DNA from 4 places in the Tatumella sp. UCD-D_suzukii genome. Region 3 is predicted to be linked to each of the others. Evidence: predicted binding sites of a transcription regulator. Region 3 holds the regulator's gene; each other region holds the start of a gene.
The links. Region 3 encodes PurR, which represses purine synthesis genes. Its sites were predicted from a motif close to CANGCAAACGTTTGCNTG; they were not measured.

Region 1: a site for PurR is predicted at 1,162-1,179, ahead of carA (glutamine-hydrolyzing carbamoyl-phosphate synthase small subunit). Genes of this name have one in related genera too.
Region 2: a site for PurR is predicted at 1,486-1,503, ahead of purL (phosphoribosylformylglycinamidine synthase). Genes of this name have one in related genera too.
Region 4: a site for PurR is predicted at 1,449-1,466, ahead of CG67_RS10135 (amino acid aminotransferase). Genes of this name have one in related genera too.

What each region holds. Positions count from the first base shown of each region.
Region 1 covers NZ_JFJX01000001.1:292,206-295,410, forward strand. The annotation lists gene dapB (4-hydroxy-tetrahydrodipicolinate reductase) at 141-956, shown strand; gene carA (glutamine-hydrolyzing carbamoyl-phosphate synthase small subunit) at 1,401-2,549, shown strand; gene carB (carbamoyl-phosphate synthase large subunit) at 2,564-3,205, shown strand, end outside.
Region 2 covers NZ_JFJX01000064.1:178,817-182,021, reverse strand. The annotation lists gene mltF (membrane-bound lytic murein transglycosylase MltF) at 1-1,322, opposite strand, end outside; gene purL (phosphoribosylformylglycinamidine synthase) at 1,593-3,205, shown strand, end outside.
Region 3 covers NZ_JFJX01000012.1:252,678-255,882, reverse strand. The annotation lists gene CG67_RS05265 (C40 family peptidase) at 1-208, shown strand, start outside; gene CG67_RS18775 (YnhF family membrane protein) at 329-418, opposite strand; gene purR (HTH-type transcriptional repressor PurR) at 690-1,715, shown strand; gene punR (DNA-binding transcriptional activator PunR) at 1,725-2,627, opposite strand; gene punC (purine nucleoside transporter PunC) at 2,733-3,205, shown strand, end outside.
Region 4 covers NZ_JFJX01000053.1:42,394-45,598, reverse strand. The annotation lists gene CG67_RS10140 (MBL fold metallo-hydrolase) at 1-152, shown strand, start outside; gene CG67_RS10135 (amino acid aminotransferase) at 239-1,429, opposite strand; gene ompC (porin OmpC) at 1,666-2,745, opposite strand; gene asnS (asparagine--tRNA ligase) at 3,042-3,205, opposite strand, start outside.

The sequences.
Region 1 (3,205 bases), on a different contig from region 3:
TACACTATTCACGTCCTATTGATTTTACTGATAAGATTATCGGTGAAGCCTGAAATTCTAATGATATTTTTTTTTGCTGGTACTGGCTCTGGTGGCTGGTTACCCTGACTCCGCATGCATATGTACAGGAATGAATAGTTATGAGTAATATCCGAATAGGTGTTGTCGGAGCTTCCGGAAGAATGGGTCGTCAATTAATTGAAGCGACGATGCTGGCTGAAGGGGCTACCCTGGGTGCCGCAGTCGTGCGTCAGGGATCATCTCTGGTGGGCTGTGATGCCGGTGAATTAGCCGGAGGTGCCAAAACCGGTGTGCTGATCAGTGACAGCCTGGAAGCGGTGAAAGATGACTTCGATGTGCTGATCGATTTTACACGTCCTGAAGCGACTTCTGACTACCTGAAGTTCTGTCAGGCGCATCATAAAGCTATCGTGATAGGCACGACCGGATTTGATGAGGCCGGTAAACAGGCTATCCGGGCTACCGCAGAGTCTGTCCCGGTCGTTTTTGCTGCAAATTTCAGTGTCGGTGTAAACCTGGTTCTGAAACTGCTGGAGAAAGCGGCTAAAGTTATGGGCGAGTACAGCGATATTGAAATTACTGAGGCCCACCATCGTCATAAAGTCGATGCTCCGTCAGGTACAGCTTTGGCGATGGGGGAATCCATTGCTGATGCCATGAACTGGACACTCTCTGAACATGCTGTTTATAGTCGTGAAGGGCATACCGGTGAGCGTAAACCGCAGACTATCGGTTTTGCGACAGTCCGTGCCGGCGATATTGTCGGAGAACATACTGCAATGTTTGCCGATATCGGAGAGCGGGTAGAGATTACCCATAAGGCCTCCAGTCGTATGACTTTTGCAAATGGCGCAGTAAAGGCTGCTTTATGGCTAAGTCATCATAAAAATGGCTTTTATGATATGCGGGATGTGCTTTCATTGAACGATATCTGATTTTCCAGGTTAGTGTCTTTGTTGTAATGCCTTAATTTTAAAGGGGGATTCTATATCTCTCTTTTATTTTGAGGTCTTGGGTGTGTTTTTTAATTTAGCCCGGTGTTATCCTTTCTTATCGCTCTTTTCTTCTTCTTATTCTCCCTGTTAAAAGTGTTTATGCTCATATATTGCACAGCAATCTCCGTCGGAGGACACATTTCTTCAGGCAATCGTTTTATTCACCCTCCATATATGCCTTTTTATGGCTATTTTATGGTTTTTACTCCCAGTGGCGTAAAAAAAACAACTTTATCCGCTTTCAGACTGGACATCAGTTACGCTGCTCATTAGAATGCGCCCAATTTGCCGAAAATCGAGTATTCAGCGTTTTTTGGATTGATTCAGGCGATGCTTATGAATTAATATGCAGGTATAGTGACTATTTATTCCCCGGAGGAAGTTTTGATTAAGTCAGCAATCCTGGTTCTGGAAGACGGAACCGAGTTCCATGGCCGGTCCATAGGCGCAAGCGGGTCGGCAGTCGGAGAAGTCGTTTTCAACACATCAATGACCGGCTATCAAGAAATTCTTACTGATCCTTCCTATTCCCGCCAGATTGTCACTCTTACTTATCCCCATATTGGTAATGTTGGTACTAACCCGGCTGACGAAGAGTCATCCCATGTTCATGCTCAGGGCCTCGTTATCCGCGATCTGCCACTGATCACCAGCAATTACCGTAGTAAAGAAGACCTTTCTGCTTATCTTTCCCGTCACAACATCGTCGCTATCGCCGATATTGATACCCGTAAACTGACCCGCCTGCTGCGCGAAAAAGGGGCTCAGAACGGCTGTATCATTGCAGGTGATGCACCGGATGTGGCTGCGGCCTTAGCCCGGGCGAAAGCCTTCCCGGGACTGAAAGGGATGGACTTAGCGAAAGAAGTGACCACGCAGAAAAGCTATTCCTGGACACAGGGGAGCTGGACGCTGAGTGATGAACTGCCTGCGCCGAAAGACGAAAGTGAACTGCCGTATCACGTGGTGGCTTATGATTTCGGTGCGAAGAGCAACATCCTGCGTATGCTGACCGACCGTGGATGCCGCCTGACCGTGGTTCCGGCACAGACTTCTGCTGAAGAAGTCCTGAAAATGGCACCGGACGGGATTTTCCTGTCTAACGGACCGGGGGACCCGGAGCCTTGTGATTATGCCATCAGCGCGATTAAAGAATTCCTGACCACAGAAATTCCGGTGTTTGGTATCTGTCTCGGTCACCAGTTGCTCGCTCTGGCGAGCGGTGCGTCAACCGTAAAAATGAAACTGGGACACCACGGCGGAAACCATCCGGTCAAAGATCTGGACCGTAATGTCGTGATGATCACTGCGCAGAACCATGGCTTCGCCGTCGATAAAGAAGACCTGCCGGAGTGCTTACGCGTCACTCATACGTCACTGTTTGACCATACCGTGCAAGGGATCCATCGTACGGATAAGCCTGCATTCAGCTTCCAGGGACACCCGGAAGCGAGCCCGGGGCCGCATGATGCCGCGCCATTGTTCGACCATTTTATCGAGTTAATCAATACCTACCGTTCAGCAACCCGGTAATCAGGAGCTAATCAATGCCAAAACGTACAGACATAAAATCCATCCTGATCCTGGGTGCCGGTCCGATTGTTATTGGTCAGGCTTGTGAATTTGACTATTCCGGTGCACAGGCGTGTAAAGCCCTGCGTGAAGAGGGTTACCGCGTTATTCTGGTGAACTCAAACCCGGCAACCATCATGACCGACCCGGAAATGGCCGATGCGACCTACATTGAGCCGATTAACTGGGAAGTTGTGCGCAAAATCATCGAAAAAGAGCGTCCGGATGCTGTCCTGCCGACCATGGGTGGGCAGACGGCACTGAACTGCGCCCTGGAACTGGAAAGACAAGGCGTACTGGAAGAGTTCGGTGTCACTATGATTGGTGCAACTGCTGATGCGATTGATAAAGCAGAAGATCGCCGTCGTTTTGATAAAGCGATGAAAAGCATTGGCCTGGACACTGCGCGTTCAGGTATCGCACATACGATGGAAGAAGCATTTCAGGTAGCTGATGATGTTGGCTTCCCTTGTATCATCCGCCCATCCTTTACTATGGGTGGCACCGGGGGCGGAATTGCTTATAACCGCGAAGAATTTGAAGAAATTTGTACCCGCGGGCTGGATCTTTCCCCGACCAATGAGCTGCTGATTGATGAATCACTGATTGGCTGGAAA
Region 2 (3,205 bases), on a different contig from region 3:
TCCACGTAATTATAGGCTTCTGTGCCACGGGCAAATCCATAAGTCGTCAGACGATAGTAACGCTTTTGTGACAGCAGCGGCAGACGTTGTTTAACATCTGCCCAGCTGTCCGGATTCGCCCCTTGCATCATGGTCAGCTTGCGGGCATCCATCATATGAGCAAAGCCCATATTATAAGCCGCCAGGGCGAACCAGATACGTTCATCCGGGGGGATCGTCTGTGGAACTTTATCCATCAGTTCCTGTAAATACTGGCTGCCGCCGCGAATACTTTCCGCAGCATCAAGGCGATTAGTGACATTGAGGCTGTCTGCCGTATTACGGGTCAGCATCATCATTCCCCTGACCCCGGTCGGAGAGGTGGCCTGCGGATCCCAGTGGGATTCCTGGTAAGCAACGGCGGCCAGCAGTCGCCAGTCTATCTGGCTGGCGTACTTCCTGAACAGGGGCTGCAATGACGGTAATGTACTATCGATAGCCCGCAGGAACGTCCGGGTATCTACGTAATCAAAATTACCGGTGTGTCCCAGGTATTTCTCATCCAGTCTGGCCAGGGTGCCATCTTCGTTAAGCTGGTTGTAAAAATCCAGCATTGCGGCATTCAGACTGTCATCAGCCGTCTTCGCCATATACCAGTTTACCGGGGCTTCATTGGTTACATCGAAGGCCACGGCCAGTTGCGGATGGATCCGCTGCATCATACCGATAGTGGCTGAGTCACCGATGGTATAGTCCAGTTTTCCGTCAGCCACCTGTTCCAGCATGGCTTGCGGACTCAGTTTCTTTTCAACATGCCAGCTGAGCCCGGGATACTTCTTCGCTTTGAACGCCTCCAGCGTCGAAATAAAGGACGATTCAGAGGGAACGGATAAGGTGCCATGTAAATCATCCAGGCTTTTCGGGCGAGGTTTATTCACCCGGTAAACCAGTTGCTGTGTCGTCATATAATAAGCAGGGCCGCTACGGTAATCACGCTGGCGCTCCGGGTCCCATGCCAGTCCGGCCGCCAGAATATCTGCGCGATGATGATTAAGGTCATCAAACAGACTTTCAATGTTCGGACGTACGGACACTTCCAGCTTCACGCCCAGATAATCTGCAAAGCGTTTAGCCAGCTCGTAATCCATCCCGGTCGGATTTTTGCTGTTCTTTTGCCAGGTCAGAGAAGAGCTTATGGTGCTGACACGTAACACTCCGCGGGATTTGATCTGCGACAGAGTATCTTGTGTCCCTGAATGCCAGGTGATAGCAGGCCATAAAGCGATTGCCAGTAACAAGGTGACAAGACCGATCAAAAGATAATTTAATTTAAAATATTTCAATAAGTTATCTCGTTAATCAGCTCCGGGTTTAGCCTTTTGGCAGGAATGTAACAGAGGGTAAACAGCCCGGAGCGAGGTGCATTCTGAGCAACAAAGCGGCAAAGAGCAACTTTTATAGCAAGAAATGTTTGTTTTTTGACCTCAGGATTATCCGCAGAAATTCAACGCAAACGGTTTCGTAACAGAGGGTTATTCTTTATAATGGCGTCCGTTTTCCCCTGTTGCGCCCAATGAAGCGTCGTCCGGCGTTTCGAAGACGAGAGATCTTTAATGATGGAAATTTTGCGTGGCTCGCCCGCTCTGTCGGCATTTCGTATTAACAAACTCCTGAACAGTTTCAGAAATGCTCACCTGCCCGTCAGCGATATTTATGCTGAATATGTACATTTTGCCGATGTCAGTTCTCCCCTGACCGAGGATGAAAAAAACCGTCTTCAACGTCTTCTTAAATACGGCCCCTCACTGGCGGAGCATGAACCTGCCGGACGTTTACTGCTGGTCACTCCACGTCCCGGGACGATTTCCCCCTGGTCTTCTAAAGCGACAGACATTGCTCATAACTGTGAACTGGCGAAAGTCATCCGTCTGGAAAGAGGGCTGGCGTTCTATATCCAGGCTGAGACGATTTCGGGATCTCAGTGGGCTGAGCTGTCTGCTTTATTACATGACCGGATGATGGAAACGGTTTACACCTCACTGACTCAGGCGGAACAGCTATTTGTTCAGCACCAGCCTCAGCCGGTGAAAGCGGTAGATATTCTCGGTAAGGGCCGTCAGGCACTGGAGGAGGCAAACGCTTCTCTCGGTCTTGCTCTGGCAGAGGATGAAATTGATTACCTGTTGGCAGCGTTTACCGGACTGGGACGCAATCCTAACGATATCGAACTCTATATGTTTGCTCAGGCCAACTCAGAGCACTGCCGCCATAAAATCTTTAATGCGGATTGGGTCATCGATGGCGTAAAACAGCCGAAGTCGCTGTTTAAAATGATTAAAAATACCTTTGAGAAAAACCCTGAGCATGTGCTGTCGGCCTATAAAGATAATGCCGCAGTGATGGAAGGCTCAAAGGTCGGGCGTTTCTATGCCGACGATAAACAGGGTGTTTATGATTTCCATCAGGAAGATGCTCATATCCTGATGAAAGTCGAAACTCACAACCACCCGACAGCGATTTCTCCATGGCCGGGGGCGGCGACCGGCTCCGGGGGGGAAATCCGTGATGAGGGGGCGACCGGACGCGGTGCTAAACCTAAAGCGGGCCTGAGCGGGTTCTCTGTTTCTAACCTGCGTATCCCGGGCTTTGAACAACCCTGGGAGCAGGATTTCGGTAAACCGGACCGTATTGTGACCGCGCTGGACATTATGACCGATGGCCCGTTGGGCGGTGCTGCATTTAATAATGAATTTGGTCGTCCGGCGCTGAACGGTTACTTCCGTACCTACGAAGCCCGGGTGACGAGTCATAACGGCGAAGAGCTGCGAGGCTACCATAAGCCCGTTATGCTGGCCGGGGGGATCGGTAATATCCGTGGTGATCATGTCCAGAAAGGCGAGATCAGCATCGGTGCCAAACTGATCGTATTAGGGGGGCCGGCGATGAATATCGGCCTGGGCGGCGGTGCCGCGTCATCGATGGCTTCCGGCCAGTCAGATGCCGACCTGGATTTTGCGTCTGTTCAGCGTGACAACCCGGAAATGGAGCGCCGCTGTCAGGAAGTGATTGACCGCTGCTGGCAGCTGGGCGAACAGAACCCGATTCTGTTTATCCATGATGTCGGTGCCGGTGGTCTGTCTAACGCGATGCCAGAGCTGGTCAGTGACGGGGGACGCGGTGGTCGTTTCAATCTGCGTGATATCCTGAACGATGAGCCGGGCATGAG
Region 3 (3,205 bases):
TAATCAGCTGGAAAAAGGTGACCTGGTCTTCTTCCATATTCATGGCCGTGAAAAAGCTGACCATGTGGGAGTCTACCTGGGTGACGGGAAATTTATTCAGTCCCCCCGCACCGGCAAAGATATTCAAATCAGTGCCCTGAGCAACGAATACTGGCAGAGCCACTACATCGGTGCCCGCCGGGTAATGACCCCGAGTACCGTTCGTTAAGAGAGTACAGGCTACTGCCCCTTCCCGGGCCGAAAGCATAAAAAAGCCTGAACAGTGTTCAGGCTTTTTTATTATCTGTTGCGGGACAGCACTGCACTCCCGCAAGCCGGGAGACCCCGGTTAATGCAGAATTGCTGTAAAACTGAATGCAGAAATCATCAATAAAGCAACAATCGTGGTGGTCAGTGCCAGTTTAAGATCAGTATCAATGCGTCCCCCTTCTCATAAGCACAATAACTGTATGGATATTATTATAATTACCACACTGTTGCGCAAAAATCTCGTTTTATTGTCCTGACCTTGCTAGAATTGCCGCCCTTCGTTGCGCAACGATGATGCGTGCTGAAATTTCAAGCGCTATTATCGTCCCGTCACAGGTAAATCGTCCCCCCTACACTACGAACGATTGCCGGAGTCAGGGTAAACGCAAACGATTAACTCAGCCAGCACAGAATAATGATAAACCCGGAGTAAGAATTGAATGGCAACTATTAAAGACGTGGCGAAGCGAGCAGGGGTTTCCACCACCACTGTTTCACATGTCATTAATCAGACCCGCTTTGTTGCGGAAGACACCTGTAAGGCCGTCCGGGAGGCAATTAATGAATTGCATTATTCCCCGAGTGCCGTCGCCAGAAGTCTGAAAGTGAATAACACCCGGACCATAGGATTGCTGTCGACCTCTCTGGAAGCTCCTTATTTTGCAGAGATCATCGAAGTTATCGAAAAGAAATGCTTTGAGCACGGTTATACCCTGATCCTCGGCAATGCCGATAATGATCTGAAAAAACAGCGTGCCTATCTGTCGATGATGGCACAAAAGCGTGTCGATGGTCTGCTGGTTATGTGTGCAGAATACCCACAGGATCTGCTGGATATGCTGGAACAGAACCGTAATATTCCGATGGTCGTTATGGACTGGGGAGTTTCCCGTGGGGACTTTACCGACACCATCCTGGATAATGCCTTCCGGGGCGGATATATGGCCGGACGCTACCTGATAGAACGTGGCCATCGTGATATCGGCTGTATCCCGGGCCAGATGGAACGCAACACCGGCGGCGGACGCCTGTCAGGCTTTTTGAAAGCGTTACAGGAAGCCGGTATCACCCTGCGTGATGAATGGCTGGTACAGGGTGATTTCGAACCGGAGTCCGGCTATCAGGCGATGCAGCAGTTGCTTTCGCAACCGCAACTGCCTACCGCCGTGTTCTGCGGTGGCGATATTATGGCTATGGGTGCCATTTGTGCGGCTGACGAACAGGGATTACGCGTACCGCAGGATATATCAGTGATCGGCTATGACAACGTACGTAATTCACGTTACTTCAGCCCGGCGCTGACCACTATTCACCAGCCTAAACGTGAACTGGGTGAAAAAGCCCTGGAAATGTTGCTGGATCGTATCGTCAATAAACGCGATGAACCCCAAACCATTGAGGTGAACCCGCGACTGATTGAACGTCGCTCGGTGATTGATGGTCCTTTTGTCGATTATCGTCGTTAAGCACACCTTTTATTCCCTCAGCCATTCCTGGTTCAGTGTGTCGGTATCCCCGAGGTAGTCCAGAATCCACCGCAGGGCCGGTGAACTCCGCTCCCCGGCCCAACTGACACAACAGGGGCTTTCCGGAAACGGTGCAGGTAACTGTAATTCCCTGACTTCCCCCCGGGATAGCAGTGGCCTGGCCAGGTGGCCAGGTACCATGGCTACACATAACCCGGCCCTCACGCAGTCGAGCCCGGTCTGCCAGTCCGGCACCGGCATACGCCGCTGGTTATCCAGCGACCAGGTGATACGTCGTGGCAATGCCCGGGAGGTATCTTCCAGCATCAGTGAGGGCCAGGCACGTAACCTCTCCTCTCCCGGCGGGCCGCCGTTAGCCAGAGGGTGGTCGGCACTGACAATGCACCGCCAGTTCAGGTGGCCCATATCACGGAAATCAAAACGCCCGGTCACCGGCACGGCCCGGGTTGCACCGATAGCCATGTCCACCCTGCCATCAGCCAGCGCATCCCATACCCCGTTAAAGACTTCTTCACTGATGTGCAGTTCGATATCAGAGAAATGACGATAAAAATCGGTCACCAGTTGCTGCATACGTTGTCGTTTAACAATCCTGTCCACGGCAATGCTTACCTGCCCCCGCCAGCCATTCGCCAGTTGCTGACATTGCCGACGGGTGGATTGCATTTTTTTGATAACCCCGCGGCTTTCACGGACAAAATGTTCACCTGCCGGAGTGAGAACGACGTCCCGGTGCTGACGCTCAAATAAAGGCACCGCCAGCCACTCCTCAAGCTGCCTGACCGTATAACTGATCGCCGAAGGCACGCGATGAAGCTCTCTGGCCGCTGCACTGAAGCTGCCATTCCTTGATACCGCATCGACGACTTCGAGTGCATATTCAGACCACATAATGACCTTTCAAATTTTTTAAACGTTAATCTCAAATATTACCGATTCACAACAAGCAATGCACCCTTTTACACTTTGCGCGAAATTTTTATCAGAGGAGATGTCATGAGGCATCCGGTGTTGTTTTTAATTTATCTGGCCTTACTCAGTATGCTGGGCTTTCTGGCTACGGATATGTATTTACCTGCCTTTGGTGCAATGAAACAGGACCTGGGCACCAGCGCCGGGGTGATCAGCGCCAGCCTGAGCCTGTTTCTGGCCGGTTTTGCCTGCGGTCAGTTGCTGTGGGGCCCCCTGTCTGATGTGACAGGACGGAAACCGGTATTACTGTGCGGGCTGGGAATTTTCGCGGCCAGTTGCCTGGCCATGCTATGGGTGACATCTCCGGTGATGTTACTGGCCCTGCGTTTTATCCAGGCCATCGGTGTCTGTGCCGCCGCCGTCAGTTGGCAGTCACTGGTGCTGGACCATTATCCGGCTTCACGTAGTCAGAAGATTTTTGCCACCATCATGCCCCTGGTCGCACTGTCACCGGCACTGGCCCCGTTGCTGGGCTCCTGGCTGCTGGCACATTATCA
Region 4 (3,205 bases), on a different contig from region 3:
GAAGTGATTTTCCACAGGGCGATCATCAGCAGTTAATGACTTCGATAGGAGAAAAACTTTTACCCTTAGGGGATAACATTACTTTTATCCCCGGGCATGGGCCGTCATCCACGCTGGGGATAGAACGTATCACTAATCCGTTTTTACAGTGAATTCCCGCGCCAGCGCTGACTGTTTCGGAAAATGCCCCACAAAAAAGCCATCCGTCGGGATGGCTTTTTTCATGCACAGAGATCAATTACAACACGGCGATAATTGATTCACAGAGTACGGACATATTATCAGGCGTCATTCCGGCAATATTGATGCGACCTGAGTCAACGGCATAGATAGCATAGTCATTGCGCAGGCGGTGTACCTGTTCAGTGGTCAGTCCGCTATAAGAGAACATACCACTTTGCTGATGAATAAACCCGAAGTCCTTACTCGCGCCTTTCTCTGTCAGGGTATTCACAAACAGCTGACGCATACGCTGAATACGCTGACGCATGTCCGATAATTCCTGTTCCCACAGTGTTCTCAGGGTATCGTCACCCAGGATCGTCGCGACCACCGCCGCACCGTGTGACGGCGGGTTAGAATAGTTTGCACGAATTGCAAACTTCACCTGGCTGAATGCGGCAGTAGCGATATCTGCATTTTCTGCCACCAGCGTGAAAGCACCTACACGTTCGTTATACAGTCCGAAGTTTTTGGAATAGGAACTGCACACCATAAGCTCTTTGTGCTGCCTGGCAAAGATACGCAGCCCCTCAGCATCTTCATCCAGTCCGCGTCCGAACCCCTGATAGGCAAAATCGAATAAAGGTAACCAGCCACGGGAAACAGACAGATCTGCCAGCTGCTGCCATTGCTCCGGCGTCGGGTCAATCCCGGTAGGGTTATGACAGCATCCGTGGAACAGGACGACATCGCCGGCAACGGCCTGTTCCAGAGAATTCAGCATGGCCGGGAAGTCCAGCTGGTGGGTTGCCGCGTCATAGTAATCATAATGACAGACTTCCAGCCCGCTGGCAGTGAAAATACTTTTGTGGTTTGGCCAGCTTGGGTTGCTTACCCAGATACGTTTAACGTTAGTCTGGCGGGTCAGGAAGTCAGCCGCCACGCGCAGTGCTCCGGTGCCTCCCGGTGTCTGCGCCGTGCAGGCACGCTTTTCGGTGATAATCGGGTTCTCTTTGCCGAACAACAGCTCCTGAGTCAGTCGGGCAAATTCCGGATAGCCATCAATACTGAGATAGCTTTTCGTCGTTTCATTTTCCAGCAGGAATTGCTCAGCTTTTTTTACACTGGTCAGAATAGTGGTTTTGCTGGTCTCATCTTTATAAACACCGATACCCAGATTAATTTTGTCAGGCCGGTTATCCGCCCGGAAAAGATCGGCCAGTCCCAGAATAGGGTCGGCAGGTGCAGCAGAAATTGATTCAAACATGAGTGAGATCCGATTGATAAATATAAACGTTTGCGCGTAAATCCAAGGTTATCCCGATAGACGGAAATTGCCAACAGTTGTTTGGGAATTTTATCCGCGGGGGATCAAAGTTTTACAATGAGCCGGGCTCAGAAATCGCAGGGGAGTTGCGGACGGATCAAACGGGGGAGAATAACAGGGGCTAAAAAAAGAAAACGGGGTCAGAAGACCCCGTTTCAGGACTAAACCGGCATGGATTAGAACTGGTAAACCAGACCTACAGCAGCGATGTTGTCAGTCGCCAGACCCAGTTTGTTGTTGTCATTCAGCTGGTTGATTTTGTAATCAACATAGGTAGACATGTTTTTGTTGAAGTAGTAAGTCGCACCCACTTCAATGTATTTAACCAGGTCGACATCGCCAAGGTTCCCGATGTCTTTACCTTTAGTCTGGACGTATGCCAGAGAAGGACGCAGACCGAAATCGAACTGATACTGAGCAACCAGCTCAATATCCTGAGTTTTGTCAGCGAAACCGGAGACTGAATTACCGTTAATTGTACCTGAGACAGGTGTTGCGTTCAGGCCTTCAGCATAGGTTGCTGCCAGGTAAACGTTGTTTGCATCATACTTCAGGCCGGTCGCCCACACCTGAGCGCGGTCGCCTTTACCCAGAGCGGCTGCATTTTGCTTAGCGGTACGGTCCTGAGAAGAGAATGCACCTGTTACTGCTACGCCGATTGGAGAGGTATAGCTGGTAGAGATACCGTAGCCGTCACCGTTAGCACGCTGAACTTCTGAACGGTCGTTTTTGCCCTGGTACTGAACGGCGAAATCCCAGCCATCAACCAGACCAAAGAAGTTGGTGTTACGGTAGGTCGCAACACCGGTAGCACGACCGGTCATGGTGTCGGTGTAACCGAAATCACCACCGAATTCTGGCAGCATATCGGTCCAGCCCAGAACGTCGTATGCGACAGCGTAGTTACGACCGTAGTCGAATGAACCATACTGACCTGCTTTCAGACCGGCAAAGCCCAGACGGGTATGAACACCGGTATTCGCGTCACTACCTTCTGAGTTATTTGCTGGCAGGGCGTATTCCCACTGGCCATAACCGGTCAGCCAGTTGTTGATCTGACTTTCACCTTTGAAACCCAGGCGGGCATAAGATTGGTCGCCATCGTTACCGGTATCTTTTGAAAAGTAGTGCACTCCGTCGACTTTACCGTACAGATCCACCGTGTTGCCGTCTTTATTATAAATTTCTGCGGCATTAGCTGCGCCTGCAACTAACAGAGCCGGGATCATAACTGCTAAAATGTTGCGCTTCATCATTTATTACCCTCGTTGGAGTTTATTAGAGACTACTCTCACTTCTGTCAATAATTCTTTACGAAACCATTGATGAAGTTTGGTGTCCTTATGTGTCTGAGGCATCTTTCCATTCATACGGTGCTATTTCTAGCGCGAATATGCTACAAAACCATAGTTCTGGTTTCAAATAGAAAATATGTGTTTCTGAATGTAAAAAACGGGGAACTTTATGAGATGAATCAATATTTCATAAAGTAATAAAGCCGGCATTTGCCGGCTTTATTATCTATATGAAATTGTTATTGATTAATTGACATTTAGAAATTGGCGTTACGTGGAGTCCGCGGGAAAGGGATAACATCTCTTACATTTTGTACACCGGTGACATAGGCGATTAAACGTTCGAAGCCTAAACCAAATCCTGAATGCGGAACCGTACCGTAGCGACGCAGATCGCGATACCACCAGTAATCTTCTTTAT